3 regions of the Ancylobacter sp. VNQ12 genome follow, and region 3 is predicted to be linked to each of the others. Evidence: predicted binding sites of a transcription regulator. Region 3 holds the regulator's gene; each other region holds the start of a gene.
What was found. Region 3 encodes PhoB, which activates phosphate uptake and scavenging genes when phosphate is short. Its sites were predicted from a motif close to TGTCATNNANCTGTCAT; they were not measured.
Positions count from the first base shown of each region.

Region 1: ACO2RV_RS03770 (alpha-D-ribose 1-methylphosphonate 5-triphosphate diphosphatase) is a predicted target of PhoB. The motif match lies at 2,157-2,173, and genes of this name have one in related genera.
Region 2: ACO2RV_RS23890 (esterase-like activity of phytase family protein) is a predicted target of PhoB. The motif match lies at 1,395-1,411, and genes of this name have one in related genera.

Region 1 covers NZ_JBMSDU010000002.1:58,195-62,494, forward strand. Annotated here, with positions in the region: gene phnE (phosphonate ABC transporter, permease protein PhnE) at 1-336, opposite strand, end outside; gene ACO2RV_RS03760 (phosphonate ABC transporter ATP-binding protein) at 329-1,162, opposite strand; gene ACO2RV_RS03765 (PhnD/SsuA/transferrin family substrate-binding protein) at 1,239-2,096, opposite strand; gene ACO2RV_RS03770 (alpha-D-ribose 1-methylphosphonate 5-triphosphate diphosphatase) at 2,205-3,374, shown strand; gene phnF (phosphonate metabolism transcriptional regulator PhnF) at 3,379-4,155, shown strand; gene ACO2RV_RS03780 (molybdopterin-dependent oxidoreductase) at 4,178-4,300, opposite strand, start outside.
Region 2 covers NZ_JBMSDU010000033.1:21,144-25,443, forward strand. Annotated here, with positions in the region: gene ACO2RV_RS23890 (esterase-like activity of phytase family protein) at 1-1,332, opposite strand, end outside; gene ACO2RV_RS23895 (TRAP transporter substrate-binding protein) at 1,599-2,738, shown strand; gene ACO2RV_RS23900 (TRAP transporter small permease subunit) at 2,878-3,504, shown strand; gene ACO2RV_RS23905 (TRAP transporter large permease) at 3,504-4,300, shown strand, end outside.
Region 3 covers NZ_JBMSDU010000002.1:332,674-336,973, forward strand. Annotated here, with positions in the region: gene pstB (phosphate ABC transporter ATP-binding protein PstB) at 1-192, shown strand, start outside; gene phoU (phosphate signaling complex protein PhoU) at 215-928, shown strand; gene phoB (phosphate regulon transcriptional regulator PhoB) at 979-1,680, shown strand; gene ACO2RV_RS05225 (bifunctional transcriptional activator/DNA repair enzyme AdaA) at 1,644-2,756, opposite strand; gene ACO2RV_RS05230 (SDR family oxidoreductase) at 2,893-3,657, opposite strand; gene ACO2RV_RS05235 (LysR family transcriptional regulator) at 3,787-4,300, shown strand, end outside.

The sequences.
Region 1 (4,300 bases), 270 kb from region 3:
CACCACATGGCGGAACGCGCCAAGCGGAGAGATGCCACGCGCCGCGAACCACGCCATGGGCAAGCTGATAATCACGCCGAACACCGTGCCGACGAGCGCGATCTGGAAGGTCTCGACGATGCGCCAAAACATGCGCTGCATGAAGGCCGGCTCGGTGTTCGGCGGAAGCATGCGGCCCACGAGGTCGGCCATGCGCGGCGCGCCCGCGGCCAATCGCTCGGGCGAAGGGGCGACCTGCCCGACGGAGGCGAGGAACATGGCGCCGAAGATGACGAGCAGGGTGAACGAAACCGGCGAGATCGACGGCAGCCGCGACGGCAAGGACGGGCTATGCATGGAAGACGCCGTCCATGTCGCGCAATGACACCGCCGAGGTCGGCAGGTCGAAGAACACCCGGCCTCCCTTCAGCGCGACGATGCGGTCGGAGTAGTCAAGCGCATGCTGCATGTCATGCGTCGTGTAGACGAGCGTGATGCCATGCTCGCGCGCGAGGTCGGAGAATATCTGCATGATGTCGCGCCCCACGGCCGGATCAAGGCTCGCCGCCGGTTCATCGGCGATCAGCAGCTTCGGCTTGCGGATCAGCGCCCGGGCGATGGCGACGCGCTGCGCCTGCCCGCCCGAGAGTTCATCGGCACGCGCGCGCGCCTTATCGGCAAGCCGAACCTCCGCGAGAACCTGCATCGCCTCCTCACGCCACATACGGTCTGCCAGGGCGTGATGCCAGGCGCGCCAGCTTCCCGGCAGGCCGAGCTTGCCCTGAATGACGTTGGTGAGTACGGACTGCCGGCTCACAAGACCATGGTTCTGGAACACGAAGCCGATCTGCCGCCGCAGCCGCTGAAGCTGCACCGGCGTCGGCGCCGCCGAGAAGCTCTCGCCGAGCGTCATGATCTCGCCCTCGCTCGACGGCAGCAGGCCGATCAGGCATTTCAGAAGTGTCGACTTGCCTGCACCGTTGGAGCCGATCAGCGCGACCCGCTGGTCCGCGCGAATGTCGAGCTGCACCCCCGCGAAGACGGACGGCCCCTTCGGGTAACTCTTGCCGAGGCCGTGGGTGCGAATGATCTGCGCGCCGTTCGGCGGCCGCGCCGGCGTGTGCGCCGGCGGCACGTTCACGGCGGCGGCCTGTCTCAGGGCGTCTTGCAACGCGGCATCCATGTGTTGCCCCTCGGTGCGGCGCCAAAATAGGAGAGCACCGGACAAGCGCGTGCTTGTCCGGCCTCGGAAGACGGGATCACTCGACGAAGGAGTTGAAGCTCTCGACACCGATGGTGCGGTACATCGAGCGGACATAGTCGTAGTCGCTGTCCTTGATGTCGGTGATGAAGATGCCGCCCTTGAACTTCTTGTTGTCCTCGCCTTCCAGCACGGCGCTCATCAATTCGTTGCCATGCTTGAGGAACGCCTCGCGGACCTTCACGAAGGTTTCCTCCGGAATGTCCTTGCGGGCTACGAGGATGTCGTTCGGCAGGTCGCGGCCGCGCGCCACCACGGCGAAGGCCGCGTTCGGGAATGCTTTGCGGATCGCGTTGAGGTGGCCGAAGTTCAGGCCCATGGCGGCGATGTCACCGCGAATGAGCGCTTCCGCCGCCACGTTGCGCGAGATGATCACGCCCTCATAGTCCTTGCCATAGACGAGGCCCTGGTCGGCAAGTGCCTGCGCCGGCCCCAGATGCTGCGAGGTCGAGCCCACCGACCCGAACGCGATCTTCTTGCCCTTAAGGTCGCCGAGCGTGCGGATCGGGCCGTTCGCCAGAACCGCGATCTGGGCGAAATAATCGGGACGCTGCCACGCGACGACGATACGCGGATCGCTGAGCTGCTTCATGATGACGTATTCGGCCGGGCCGGTGAGCACCAGCTCGACATGGCCGGCATTCATCGCCTCCACGGCGGCGGTACGCGAGCTGACGGGGATCAGCTCGATATCAAGACCGGTCTTCTCTTCCAGGGCCTTCTGGAACGGACCGAACTCCTGCTGGAGGGCCTCGAGCCCCTCAATGTCCGTTACTGCGAAGCGAACCGGCTCCGCCATGGCGGAGAAGGCGGTCACCAGGGAGATGGCGAGGGCGGGAACAAGCCTGCGAAACATTTTCTGCCCCTTGCTGTATAGACAGGATGTCTTTCGATTGCTTATCTGTATAGACAGCGAATGACGAGTTCGTGACATGGATGACGACAGGGCGGCGGGTGTGCGGTGATGGCGTGGCGGATTGAAAACGGCTCGACGCTGGTCGATGGTCGATGGTGCGACGGCCCGCTCTATATCGCCGGCGCGGGCCTGGCACCGGCGATCGATGGCGCGCGCCGCCTCGATGCTTCGGGGCTGCTGATCTTACCGGGTATCGTCGATATCCATGGCGACGCGTTCGAGCGTCACATCATGCCCCGCCCGGGCGTGCGCTTCGACACCAAGCTCGCGCTGCTGGACACCGATCGCCAGCTCGTCGCGAACGGAATCACCACGGCTTTCCACGGCGTCACCGTCTCGTGGGAGCCCGGCCTTCGCTCCGCCGAGGCGGCGCAGGCGTTCGTGCAGACTCTTACCGAGTTGCGCGACACGCTGGCCTGCGACACACGCCTGCATCTGCGCTGGGAGACCTTCGCGCTCGACGAAGCGGTGCAGGTGGCCCGGTGGCTGGAATTGTCGCCTGCGCCTATCCTCGCCTTCAACGACCACACGACAGGTTCGGTGCTGAAGGGCACCATAGCTCGCAAGATCGGCCAGATGGCCGAACGTTCAGGCGTCAGCCGCGACGACTACATGGCGCTGCTCGACCGCGTCTGGAGCCGTCGGGATGCGGTTCCCGCCGCCATTGAGGGCCTTGCCGCCCGTGCGCGAGCACACGGCAATGTCCTGCTCGCTCACGACGAAGCCTCGCCTGGAGAGCGGACCCGCTTCCGCGCGCTGGGAGCCGCATCGTCGGAATTCCCGTTGACGCTGGACACGGCGGAAGCTGCCCGCGCGGTGGGCGAGGACGTCATCCTGGGCGCTCCCAATGTCGTGCGTGGCGGCAGCCATAACGGCGCGCTCGATGCGGGCGACGCGGTCCGCCGGAATCTGTGTACCGTCCTCACCAGCGACTATCATTATCCTTCCCCGCTCTACGCGGCGTTCACACTGGCCGGCGGCGACCTGGACAAGCTGGCGAGCCTCTGGCCGCTCGTCTCGGGCAATCCCGCGCGGGTGGCGCGGCTGGCGGACCGCGGCAGCCTCCGCTGCGGCCAGCGCGCTGATCTCATCCTCGTCGATGCTGCCGATATGTCCCACCCGCAGGTGGTGGCGACGATCGTCGCCGGCGAAATCGTCTATGCTCGCCGAGCGCTTGATCGAGACCTGATGTCCAATCTCGCGCATGCCGCGGAGTGAAAGCGTGAACAGAAGCGTGAGGCCTCCGTCCGGCCGATCGGGCGACGTATCCGGCTTCGACGGTTTGGTCTTCCGTCCCCGCACCGACACGCCCATCTGGCAGCAGATCTACGCCTACATACTGGCATTGATCGACAGCGGCTGCCTGCAGGCCGGGAGCCAGCTTCCCGGCGAGGTTCATCTTGCCGAAAAGCTCGGGGTCACGCGCATCACGCTGCGCCGCGCCTTGCAGCAGCTCCAGCAGGAGGGCCATCTCACCTCGCGCAAGGGCGTCGGCGTCTTCGTGCGCAGCCTGCCCTCGGCACTGATCGTGCGCGACGGCAGCCGTTTCGCGGAGAGCCTGCGTGCGGACGGCAAGAATGTCTCCACCCAGACGCTTTTTCTCGATCGGGAACCCGCCGATGCCGAAATGGCGGCCCAGCTGCGATCGCCTGTGGGATCGCCGGTCATCCGGCTGCGACGCGTGCGCAGTGCCGATGGCCAGCCGATCTACATCAGCACCAAGGTTTTCCCCGCCGACCGGCTTGCCGATTTCGAGGTGGTCTACGCACGGCGCCAATCAGTGACCGACGCCTTTGTCGCACATGGCATTCAGAAGTACCGGCGGGTCGAGACACGTATCAGCGGAGGCTTCGCGACCGCCGAGGAGGCGCACCTGCTCCAGCTCACGCCCGGCACCCCGGTCTTCCGGACCAGCTCGATAAACGCGGATGCCTCAGGCAACCGCATCGAATGGGCGCGAGGGTGCTGGCTGCTGACCTCCGTCGACTTCGTCTTCTGAGCCCGGCGGAGGCCAGGCCGGCTCATCGCGCCGCCAGCATTCGCCTGATCTCCGGAATGCAGGAGCCGCATCCGGTCCCTGCCTTGAGCACGGCGCCGACCGTCGCGAGATCAGCCGCGGCATCGGCGCCTATGAGCTGAGCCAC
Region 2 (4,300 bases), on a different contig from region 3:
GCCGTTCTCCGACTGGATGGTCGGGTAGGCCGGCCTGGCGCCGGGCTGGCGCTCATAGACCGTCACTTCCGAGCCGATGCCGCCATCCTCGCGCAGGTCGGTCTCGCTGGCGGTCACGAACAGATTGCGGCCGGGAATGGCGATCAGGCCCTCGGGCCCGACACCGCCCGGCAGGACCTGAAGCAGCTCGGGAGCCTCCGAGCCGCCCTTGTCGCGATAGACGAAGACCAGCGAGCCGCGCTCTGACGCGACGAAGATCAGGCGATCGCCGCCGAAGGTCGCGACTTCCGCGCCCTCCATCTCGATGCCCTTCTTGTTGCGGTGCTCGGGATAATGGCCGAGGCGCACCGCCAGATGCTCGGGCGCGGTGCCGGATTCGAACAGCAGCTTGCCGGTCTTGTCGAAGACGCTGAAGCCGCGCGTGCCGCCCTTCCAGTCGCCCTCATTGGCGATGACGAAGCGCTCGTCGTCGATCCACTGCACGGTGTCGGGCTCGCGGGCGACACCCTTGGCGGAGCCGGAGAGATCGATCACGCCGTCCTTCTTGGTGTCGATGTGATCGAGATCGACCGTGCCGGCGGAGAAATGGTTCGTCACCTTGCCGGTCGGCAGGTCGACGACGACGATGTGGTTGTTCTCCTGCAGCGTGACCACGACCTCGTTGCGAGAGTTGATGTCGACATATTCGGGCTCGGGATCCTCCGGCGCGACCTTGGCGAGGCCGGTGAGGTCCACGACCTTCTTCGAGGCGCCGTCGACGACGCCGTTCTTGACCTGGAAATAGGTGAGATTGCCGGCCGGGGCCTGCGGAAGCGCGCCGTCATTCACCTCTTCGTCGCGCTCGTTTTCGATGGCGATGGCGAGATAGCTGCCGTCCGGGCTCTTGGTGATCGAATCCGGCTGCCCGCCGAGATCGTACTTGGCCTCGACCTTGCGGCCGGCGATGTCGACCACCGCGAGATGGCCGGAGGGGTTGGCCTTCGATTCGGACGTGTTGACCCCGACATAGGCCTTGCCGCCGATCACCACGCTGGTGGTCGGCTCGCCCTCGAGCGCCACCACGCCGGCCGGCTTCGGCGCGGACGGATCGGTGATGTCGATGAAGCCGATGCGCTGGCCGGGGCTGTCGCTGTAGATCAGCGTCTTGCCGTCCTCGGTGAAGGTGATGATCTCGGCCGCGGTCGACTTGGCGGCGTCCGCGCCGGCCGGGAGGTTGTCCACGACATGGAAGGTCGAGATGCGGTTGAACGGCGCGGGAGCCTGGACCGAAGCGGCCGTGGCCGCGAGGCCGAGCACCACCGCCGACACGCCGGCGAGAAGAATGGAGCGCATGGATATGTTCCCATCGAAACGCGGGTCGAGCCCGCCCTGAGGGGCACTTCAAATCGCCGCGAATGACAGCCCGATGACGAATGCACCGAAAACCGCCGCCAAATCCCCGCCAGCTTCTACTTTGGTAGAGTCCGATTGACGCAACTGCCGCGAATTAAGGCTTGCACTTACCTCTGCGGCATCGTCTCCTTGAAGCATCGGGACAAGGCGCTGAAGCGCCGCCCGGCGGGCTCGACCCGTGAGGAAACGCCATAGGAGGAAACGCCATGACCGAAACGTCAGGCAAGAATGCGGATTCGCGCCACGACATCCGCACCAGCCGTCGCCGCTTCATCGCCACCGCCGCTGCCGCGGCCGGCGCCACCGTGGTCGCGGCGCCCGCCGTGCACGCACAGGCGCCGATCAAGCTGAAGTTCCAGTCGACCTGGCCGAACAAGGACATCTTCCACGAGTTCGCCGGCGACTATGTGAAACGCGTCAACGCCATGACCGGCGGGCGCGTCGAGCTTGAGCTGCTGCCGGCCGGCTCGGTGGTCCCCGCCTTCCAGATGCTGGACGCGGTGTCGTCCGGCATCCTCGACGGCGGCCATGGCGTCGCCGCCTATTGGTACGGCAAGAACAAGGCCTTCTCGCTGTTCGGCACCGCCCCGGCCTTCGGCTGGGACGCCGACGAACTGCTCGGCTGGATCCGCTTCGGCGGCGGCCAGGCGCTCTATGACGACCTGGTACAGAACACGCTGAAGCTGAACGTCGTCGGCATGCTCACCGGGCCGATGCCGAGCCAGCCGCTCGGCTGGTTCAAGAAGGAGATCACCAGCGCCGCCGACATGAAGGGCATGAAGTACCGGACCGTCGGTCTCGGTGCGGACCTGTTCAAGGAGTTCGGCGCAGCGGTGACGATCGTGCCGGGCGGCGAGATCGTGCCGGCCATCGACCGTGGCCTGCTCGACGGCGCCGAGTTCAACAACCCCTCCTCGGACCTCGTGCTCGGCTTCCCCGACGTCGCCAAGGTCTACATGCTCGGCAGCTACCATCAGGCGCTCGAGTGCTTCGAGATCCTGTTCAACAAGACCAAGTTCGAGGGCCTGCCGAAGGACGTGCAGGAAATCCTCAAGGGCGCTTCCGATGCCACCTCCGCCACCATGATGTGGAAGGCGCAGGATCGCTATTCGAAGGACCTGGAGGCCATCAAGGCGCGCGGCGTGAAGGTGCTCCCGACGCCGAAGCCGGTTCTCGAAGCCCAGCTCAAGGCGTGGGATGTGGTGATCGCCAATCTCTCGGCCGACCCGGTGTTCAAGAAGGTCGTCGACAGCCAGAAGGAATGGGCCAAGCGCATTGTCGGCTTCCGCCTCGAATACGAGCCGGACTCGAAGTTCGCCTACGACCACTTCTTCAAGACGGCCTGATCTGGCCGTCCGGTAGCGCCCTCTCCCACAGGGAGGGGGCGCCTCTCGGTGCCCGCTTCACCCGCAACGTTGCGTGCCGCGAGGGCTTCGACCGTCCGGATGGCGCGCAGCCTCTGTGCGCCCGCCCGACGGATATCCCATGCAAGCACTCCTTCTCGGCGTCGACCGGCTGAACGCCTTCATCGGCAAACTGTTCGCCTGGTGCATCGTCATCCTCATGCTGGCCATCTGCTATGAGGTCTTCCGCCGCTACGTCCTGCGCGACCCGACCACCTGGGCGTATGACGTCAGCCTGATGCTTTACGGCGCCCTGTTCATGATGGCCGGCGCCTACACCCTTTCGCGCAACGGCCATGTGCGCGGCGATTTCCTCTACCGGAAATGGCAGCCGACCACGCAGGCCAGGATCGACCTCGTTCTCTACTTCCTGTTCTACTTTCCCGGCATCCTGGCGCTGATCTATTCGGGCTGGGGCTATTTCCAGCTGTCCTACATGCTCAACGAGCATTCCTCGTTCAGCCCGGACGGACCGGTGATCTGGCCGTTCAAGGCCATCATTCCCTTCGTCGGCGTGATGATGCTGCTGCAGGGCGTGGTCGAGGTGGTGCGCTGCTACATCTGCATACGCGACGGCGACTGGCCGCAACGCCTGCACGACGTCGAGGAGATGGAGAAGATCATCCTCGACGAGGCCGCCGCCAAGGCCGAGCAGGAAGCCGCCCTCACCGCCATCGAAGGTGAATCCACCGGCCGGGGGTCGCTGTGATGTTTCTGTCCGATCCCGCCCTCGGCATCCTGATGCTGGTGCTGTTCCTTGTCTTCCTGATGCTCGGCTTCCCCATCGCCTTCACGCTGATGGCGCTGGGCGTGGGCTTTGGCTACTTCACGCAAGGCGACAGCATCTTCAACCTGTTCGTGCAGCGCACCTATTCGGTGATGGCGAACGACGTGCTGATCTCGATCCCGCTCTTCCTGTTCATGGGCTACGTGATCGAGCGCGCCAACATCCTCGACCGGCTGTTCCGCGCCATCCAGCTCGCCGCCGGCTGGATTCCCGGCTCGCTGGCCGTCGCCACGCTGATCACCTGCGCGCTGTTCGCCACCGCCACCGGCATCGTCGGTGCCGTGGTGACGCTGATGGGCCTGCTTGCCTTCCCGGCGATGCTGCGCGCCGGCTATGACAAGAAGATCGCCTCGGGCGTGGTGTGCGCCGGCGGGTGCCTCGGCATCCTCATTCCGCCGAGCGTGATGCTCATCCTCTACGGCGCCACGGCCGGCGTCTCGGTGGTGAAGCTCTACGCCGCCGCCTTCATTCCCGGCATCACGCTGGCGGGTATGTACATGGCCTATGTCATCATCCGCGTGATCATCAATCCGGCGCTGGCGCCCAAGCTGCCGGCGGAGGAGCGCAACGTGCCGGCCGGCGAGATCGCGTGGGCGCTGCTGACCTCGTTCCTGCCGCTGGTCGCGCTGATCGTCTCGGTGCTGGGCTGCATCATCTTCGGCCTCGCCACCCCGTCGGAGGCCGCCGCGATCGGCGCGATGGGCGCGATCCTGCTGGC
Region 3 (4,300 bases):
CTGATCGACGAGCTGAAGCAGGAATTCACCATCGTCATCGTGACGCACAACATGCAGCAGGCGGCGCGCTGCGCCGACATCACCTCCTTCTTCTATCTCGGCGAGCTGATCGAGGTCGCCACCTCCTCCGAGATCTTCACCAATCCGCGCGAGGCGCGCACCCGCGACTACATCACCGGCCGCTTCGGCTGAACCGGCGGCGGAGGATCAATCCATGACCGAACATATCGTCTCGTCCTTCGACACCGATCTGAAGGAACTCTCGCGCCGCGTCGTCGAGATGGGCGGCCAGGCCGAGCGCCTGGTCACCGATTCCGTCGCCGCGCTGGTGAAGCGCGACGCCGAACTGGCCCAGAAGGTGATCGTGCTCGACGGCCCGGTCGACCTGCTGCAGCGTGAGATCGAGGAAAAGGCCATCCTCACCATCGCCCGCCGCCAGCCGCTGGCCGGCGACCTGCGCGAGATCGTCGCCGCGATGCGCATCGCCAACGATCTGGAACGCATCGGCGATCTCGCCAAGAACACCGCCAAGCGCGTGCTGGCGCTGACCGGCGAGTTCCATCCGCAGAAGCTGGTGCGCGGCGTCGAGCACATGTCGGCGATGGTGCAGGAGCAGCTCAAGGAAGTGCTGGATTCCTACGCCGGCCGCGACGATGCCCGCGCGCTGGAAGTGTGGCGGCGCGACGGCCAGGTGGACGTTCTCTACACCTCGCTGTTCCGCGAGCTCCTCACCTACATGATGGAGGATCCGCGCAACATATCGCTGTGCACGCACCTGCTGTTCTGCGCCAAGAACATCGAGCGCATCGGCGACCACGCGACCAACATCGCCGAGACCGTGCACTATCTCTCGACCGGCCAGCAGCTTGCCGACGAGCGGCCCAAGCAGGACACCTCCAGCATCACGGCGGTTCCGTTCCCGGCGTGAGGGACGGTCACTCTGGCAAGGCCCTCTGGCAAGCGATCGGGACGCCCCCTATGCCGACCAATATTCTGATCGTGGAGGATGAGGAGCCCCTCACCCTCCTGTTGCGCTACAATCTCGAATCCGAGGGCTACGCCGTCGACAGCGTCGGGCGGGGCGACGAGGCGGAGACCCGGCTGCGCGAAAGCGTGCCGGACCTGCTGATTCTCGACTGGATGCTCCCGGGCCTTTCCGGCATCGAGCTGTGCCGGCGCCTGCGCGCCCGGCCGGAGACCGAGCGCATGCCGGTGCTCATGCTCACCGCCCGCGGCGAGGAGACCGAGCGGGTGCGCGGCCTCGCCACCGGTGCCGACGACTATGTGGTGAAGCCGTTCTCTGTGCCGGAGCTGGTGGCGCGCGTGCGCGCGCTGCTGCGCCGGGCCAAGCCCGAGCACATCTCGACGCTGCTACGTGCCGGCGACATCGAGCTCGACCGCGAAACCAAGCGCGTCCACCGCGCCGGCCGCGAGCTGCATCTGGGGCCGACCGAGTTCCGGTTGCTGGAATTCCTCATGCAGTCGCCCGGCCGGGTCTATTCGCGCGAGCAGCTGCTCGACGGCGTGTGGGGCCAGGACGTCTATATCGACGAGCGCACGGTCGACGTGCATGTCGGGCGCCTGCGCAAGGCGCTCAACCGCCCGCGCCAGCCCGACCCGATCCGCACCGTGCGCGGCTCCGGCTATTCGTTCAACGAGATGTTCGCCCGCGCCCATTGATCGGGCGCGGCGGCTGCGGCCTGCGGCGCGCGGTATTGCTGCTCGATCTCCAAGAGCCGCTGCTTGCGCCAGAGGCCGCCGCCATAGCCGGTCAGCGACCCGTCGGCGCCGATGACGCGATGGCAGGGGATGATCAGCGCCAGTTGGTTGGCGCCGTTCGCCCGCGCCACCGCCCGTATCGCCGACGGCTGCCCGACGCGGCGGGCGATTTCCGAATAGCTCACCGTCGCGCCGGGCGGTATCCGCCGCAGCTCGGCCCAGACCGCGCGGGTAAAGGCGCTGCCGTCGAGCGCCAAAGGCGTGGCGAAATGCGCGGAGCGGCCGGCAAAGAAATCGCCGAGTTCGGCGCGGATCTGTTCGGTGGGCGCGAAGCCGCCAATGCCGAGGTCGCCCTTGGCCCGCTGCCGCAGCCGGGCGATCTCGGTGGGCAGTGCCCGGCGCTCGATGAATTCCAGAAGATGGAGATGCGAGCCGCTGGAGATGGCGATCATGTCGCCCAGCGGCGTGGCGATCCAGTCGGCCAGCAGCGCGCCGCGCCCGGCAATGTCGCCCGGCGCACAGCCCAGCAGCCGCGCGAAGGCGGCACGGAAGGCGCTGGCAGATTCGAAGCCGGCTACGTGTTGCGCCTCGATCACCTTGCCGCCCTCATACAGCGTCTCGAACCCCTCGCGCAGGCGGCGCTGGCGCGCCATCTCCAGAAAGGTCATGCCGAAGTGCCGCTTGAAGGTGCGCCGCACCGTCGACAGGTCGAACCCCATGCGCTCGACATGCGTCTCGCTCCAGCGGCGGTCCGGTCGGGCGTCCAGCGCCGCGAGCAGCGCGCCGATGACCGGATCGGCATTCGCCGCCGGCTGCAGCGGATGACAGCGCTTGCAGGGGCGGAATCCGGCCTCGATGCAGGCGCCGATGGTGGCGTGGAAGGTACAGTTTTCCGGCTTCGGTTTGCGCGCGGGACAGGTCAGCCGGCAGAAGATGCCGGTGGTGGCGACGCAGACATAGGCGCGGCCGTCATAGCCCTCGTCGCGGTCGAGAAGGGCGCGGTAGAGCGTGGCGTGGTCGGGCAGGTCGAACAGCATGCGATAGGGGTATCATCTCAGCCGAACCGTGCCGCCGCAAATCGGGCGGTTATTCTTCGCGCTGGCGCGACGCCCGACGTGTAATTCCCTCTCCCCGTTGGGAAGAGGGAGCAGGCCGGCGTTGCGAGCCCACCTCTCAGGTGCGGGTGATCGACAATCCGCCATCGACCAGATGTGCGGTGCCCGACACGAAGGACGAATCGTCCGAGGCGAGATAGAGCACGGCGCGCGCCAGTTCGTCCGGCCGCCCCACCCGCTTGAGCGCATGCAGCCCGGTGATGAAGGACTGCGCCTCGGGCGTGTCATTGGCCTCGCGATACATCTCGGTCTCCACCGCGCCGGGCAGCACGGCGTTGACCCTCACCCCCTGCGGCCCGTATTCGGCGGCGAGCGTCTGGGTCAGGCCGATCAGCCCCGATTTCGAGGCGGCATAGGCGGCAAGGCCGGGAAACGAGGTGGTGTAGCCGACAAAGGTCGAGGTGAAGATCACCGAACCGCCGCCGTTCTTCAGCATCTGCGCGATCTGGTACTTCGCGCCGAGAAACGCGCCGGTGAGGTTGACCGCCAGCGTGTCCTCCCACCCCTTGGCCGAGACGCCGGTGCTTGCCCCCTTCTCACCGAGAGTGCCGGCATTGTTGAAGGCGATGTCGAGCCGGCCATAGCGCTCGGCCGCCAGCGCCACCAGTGCCTGCGCATAGTCTTCCGAGCGCACGTCGCCGGCCAGCGCCACCGCTTCGCCGGCGGCGGCGGTGATCTCGGCGACCAGCGTGTCGAGCTCGTCCTTGCGGCGCGCGCCAACCACGACCTTTGCGCCCTCGGCGGCGAACAGCAGCGCGGTGGCGCGGCCGATGCCGGAACTGGCGCCGGTGATCAGCGCGACCTTGTCCTTGAGACGGGGCATGAAAAATCTCCTTGAATGAACCATCCACCGCCGGGAACGCCGCGGCCTGTGTCACGCAGAAGTATGGCGAGGACACCTCGTCCGGATTAGACTGCTGAAAATGGATTTCATGTCCGGAAAAATCGAACGATGAAACTGGACGGCATCGCCGCCTTCGTCGCCATCGCGGAGGCGGGCTCGATCAGCGAGGCGGCGCGCCGGCTGCGCCTGTCGAAATCGGTGGTCAGCGACCGCCTGGCGCAGCTCGAACACCGTCTCGGCGCCCGTCTGGTGCATCGCTCGACGCGCAAATTGTCGCTGACGGAAGACGGCGCGGCCTTTCTGGAGATGGCCTCGGAATCGCTGCGCGGCCTCGACGCGGCGGTCGCCACGCTGGCCGAGCGGCGCGGCACCCTTGCCGGCCCGCTGCGCCTCTCCGCCCCGGTGACGCTGACGACGCTGCATATCGGCCCGGCGCTCTATCCCTTCCTGCGCCACCATCCTGCGATCGAGCTGAGCATCGAGCTCGACGACCGGGTGGTCGACGCGCAGGCGGAGGGCTTCGACGGCGTGATCCGCCACGGGCCGATGCGCGACAGCCCGCTCACCGCCTGGCGTCTGGCGCGCAGCCGGCGCGTGCTGGTGGCCTCACCCGATTATTTGG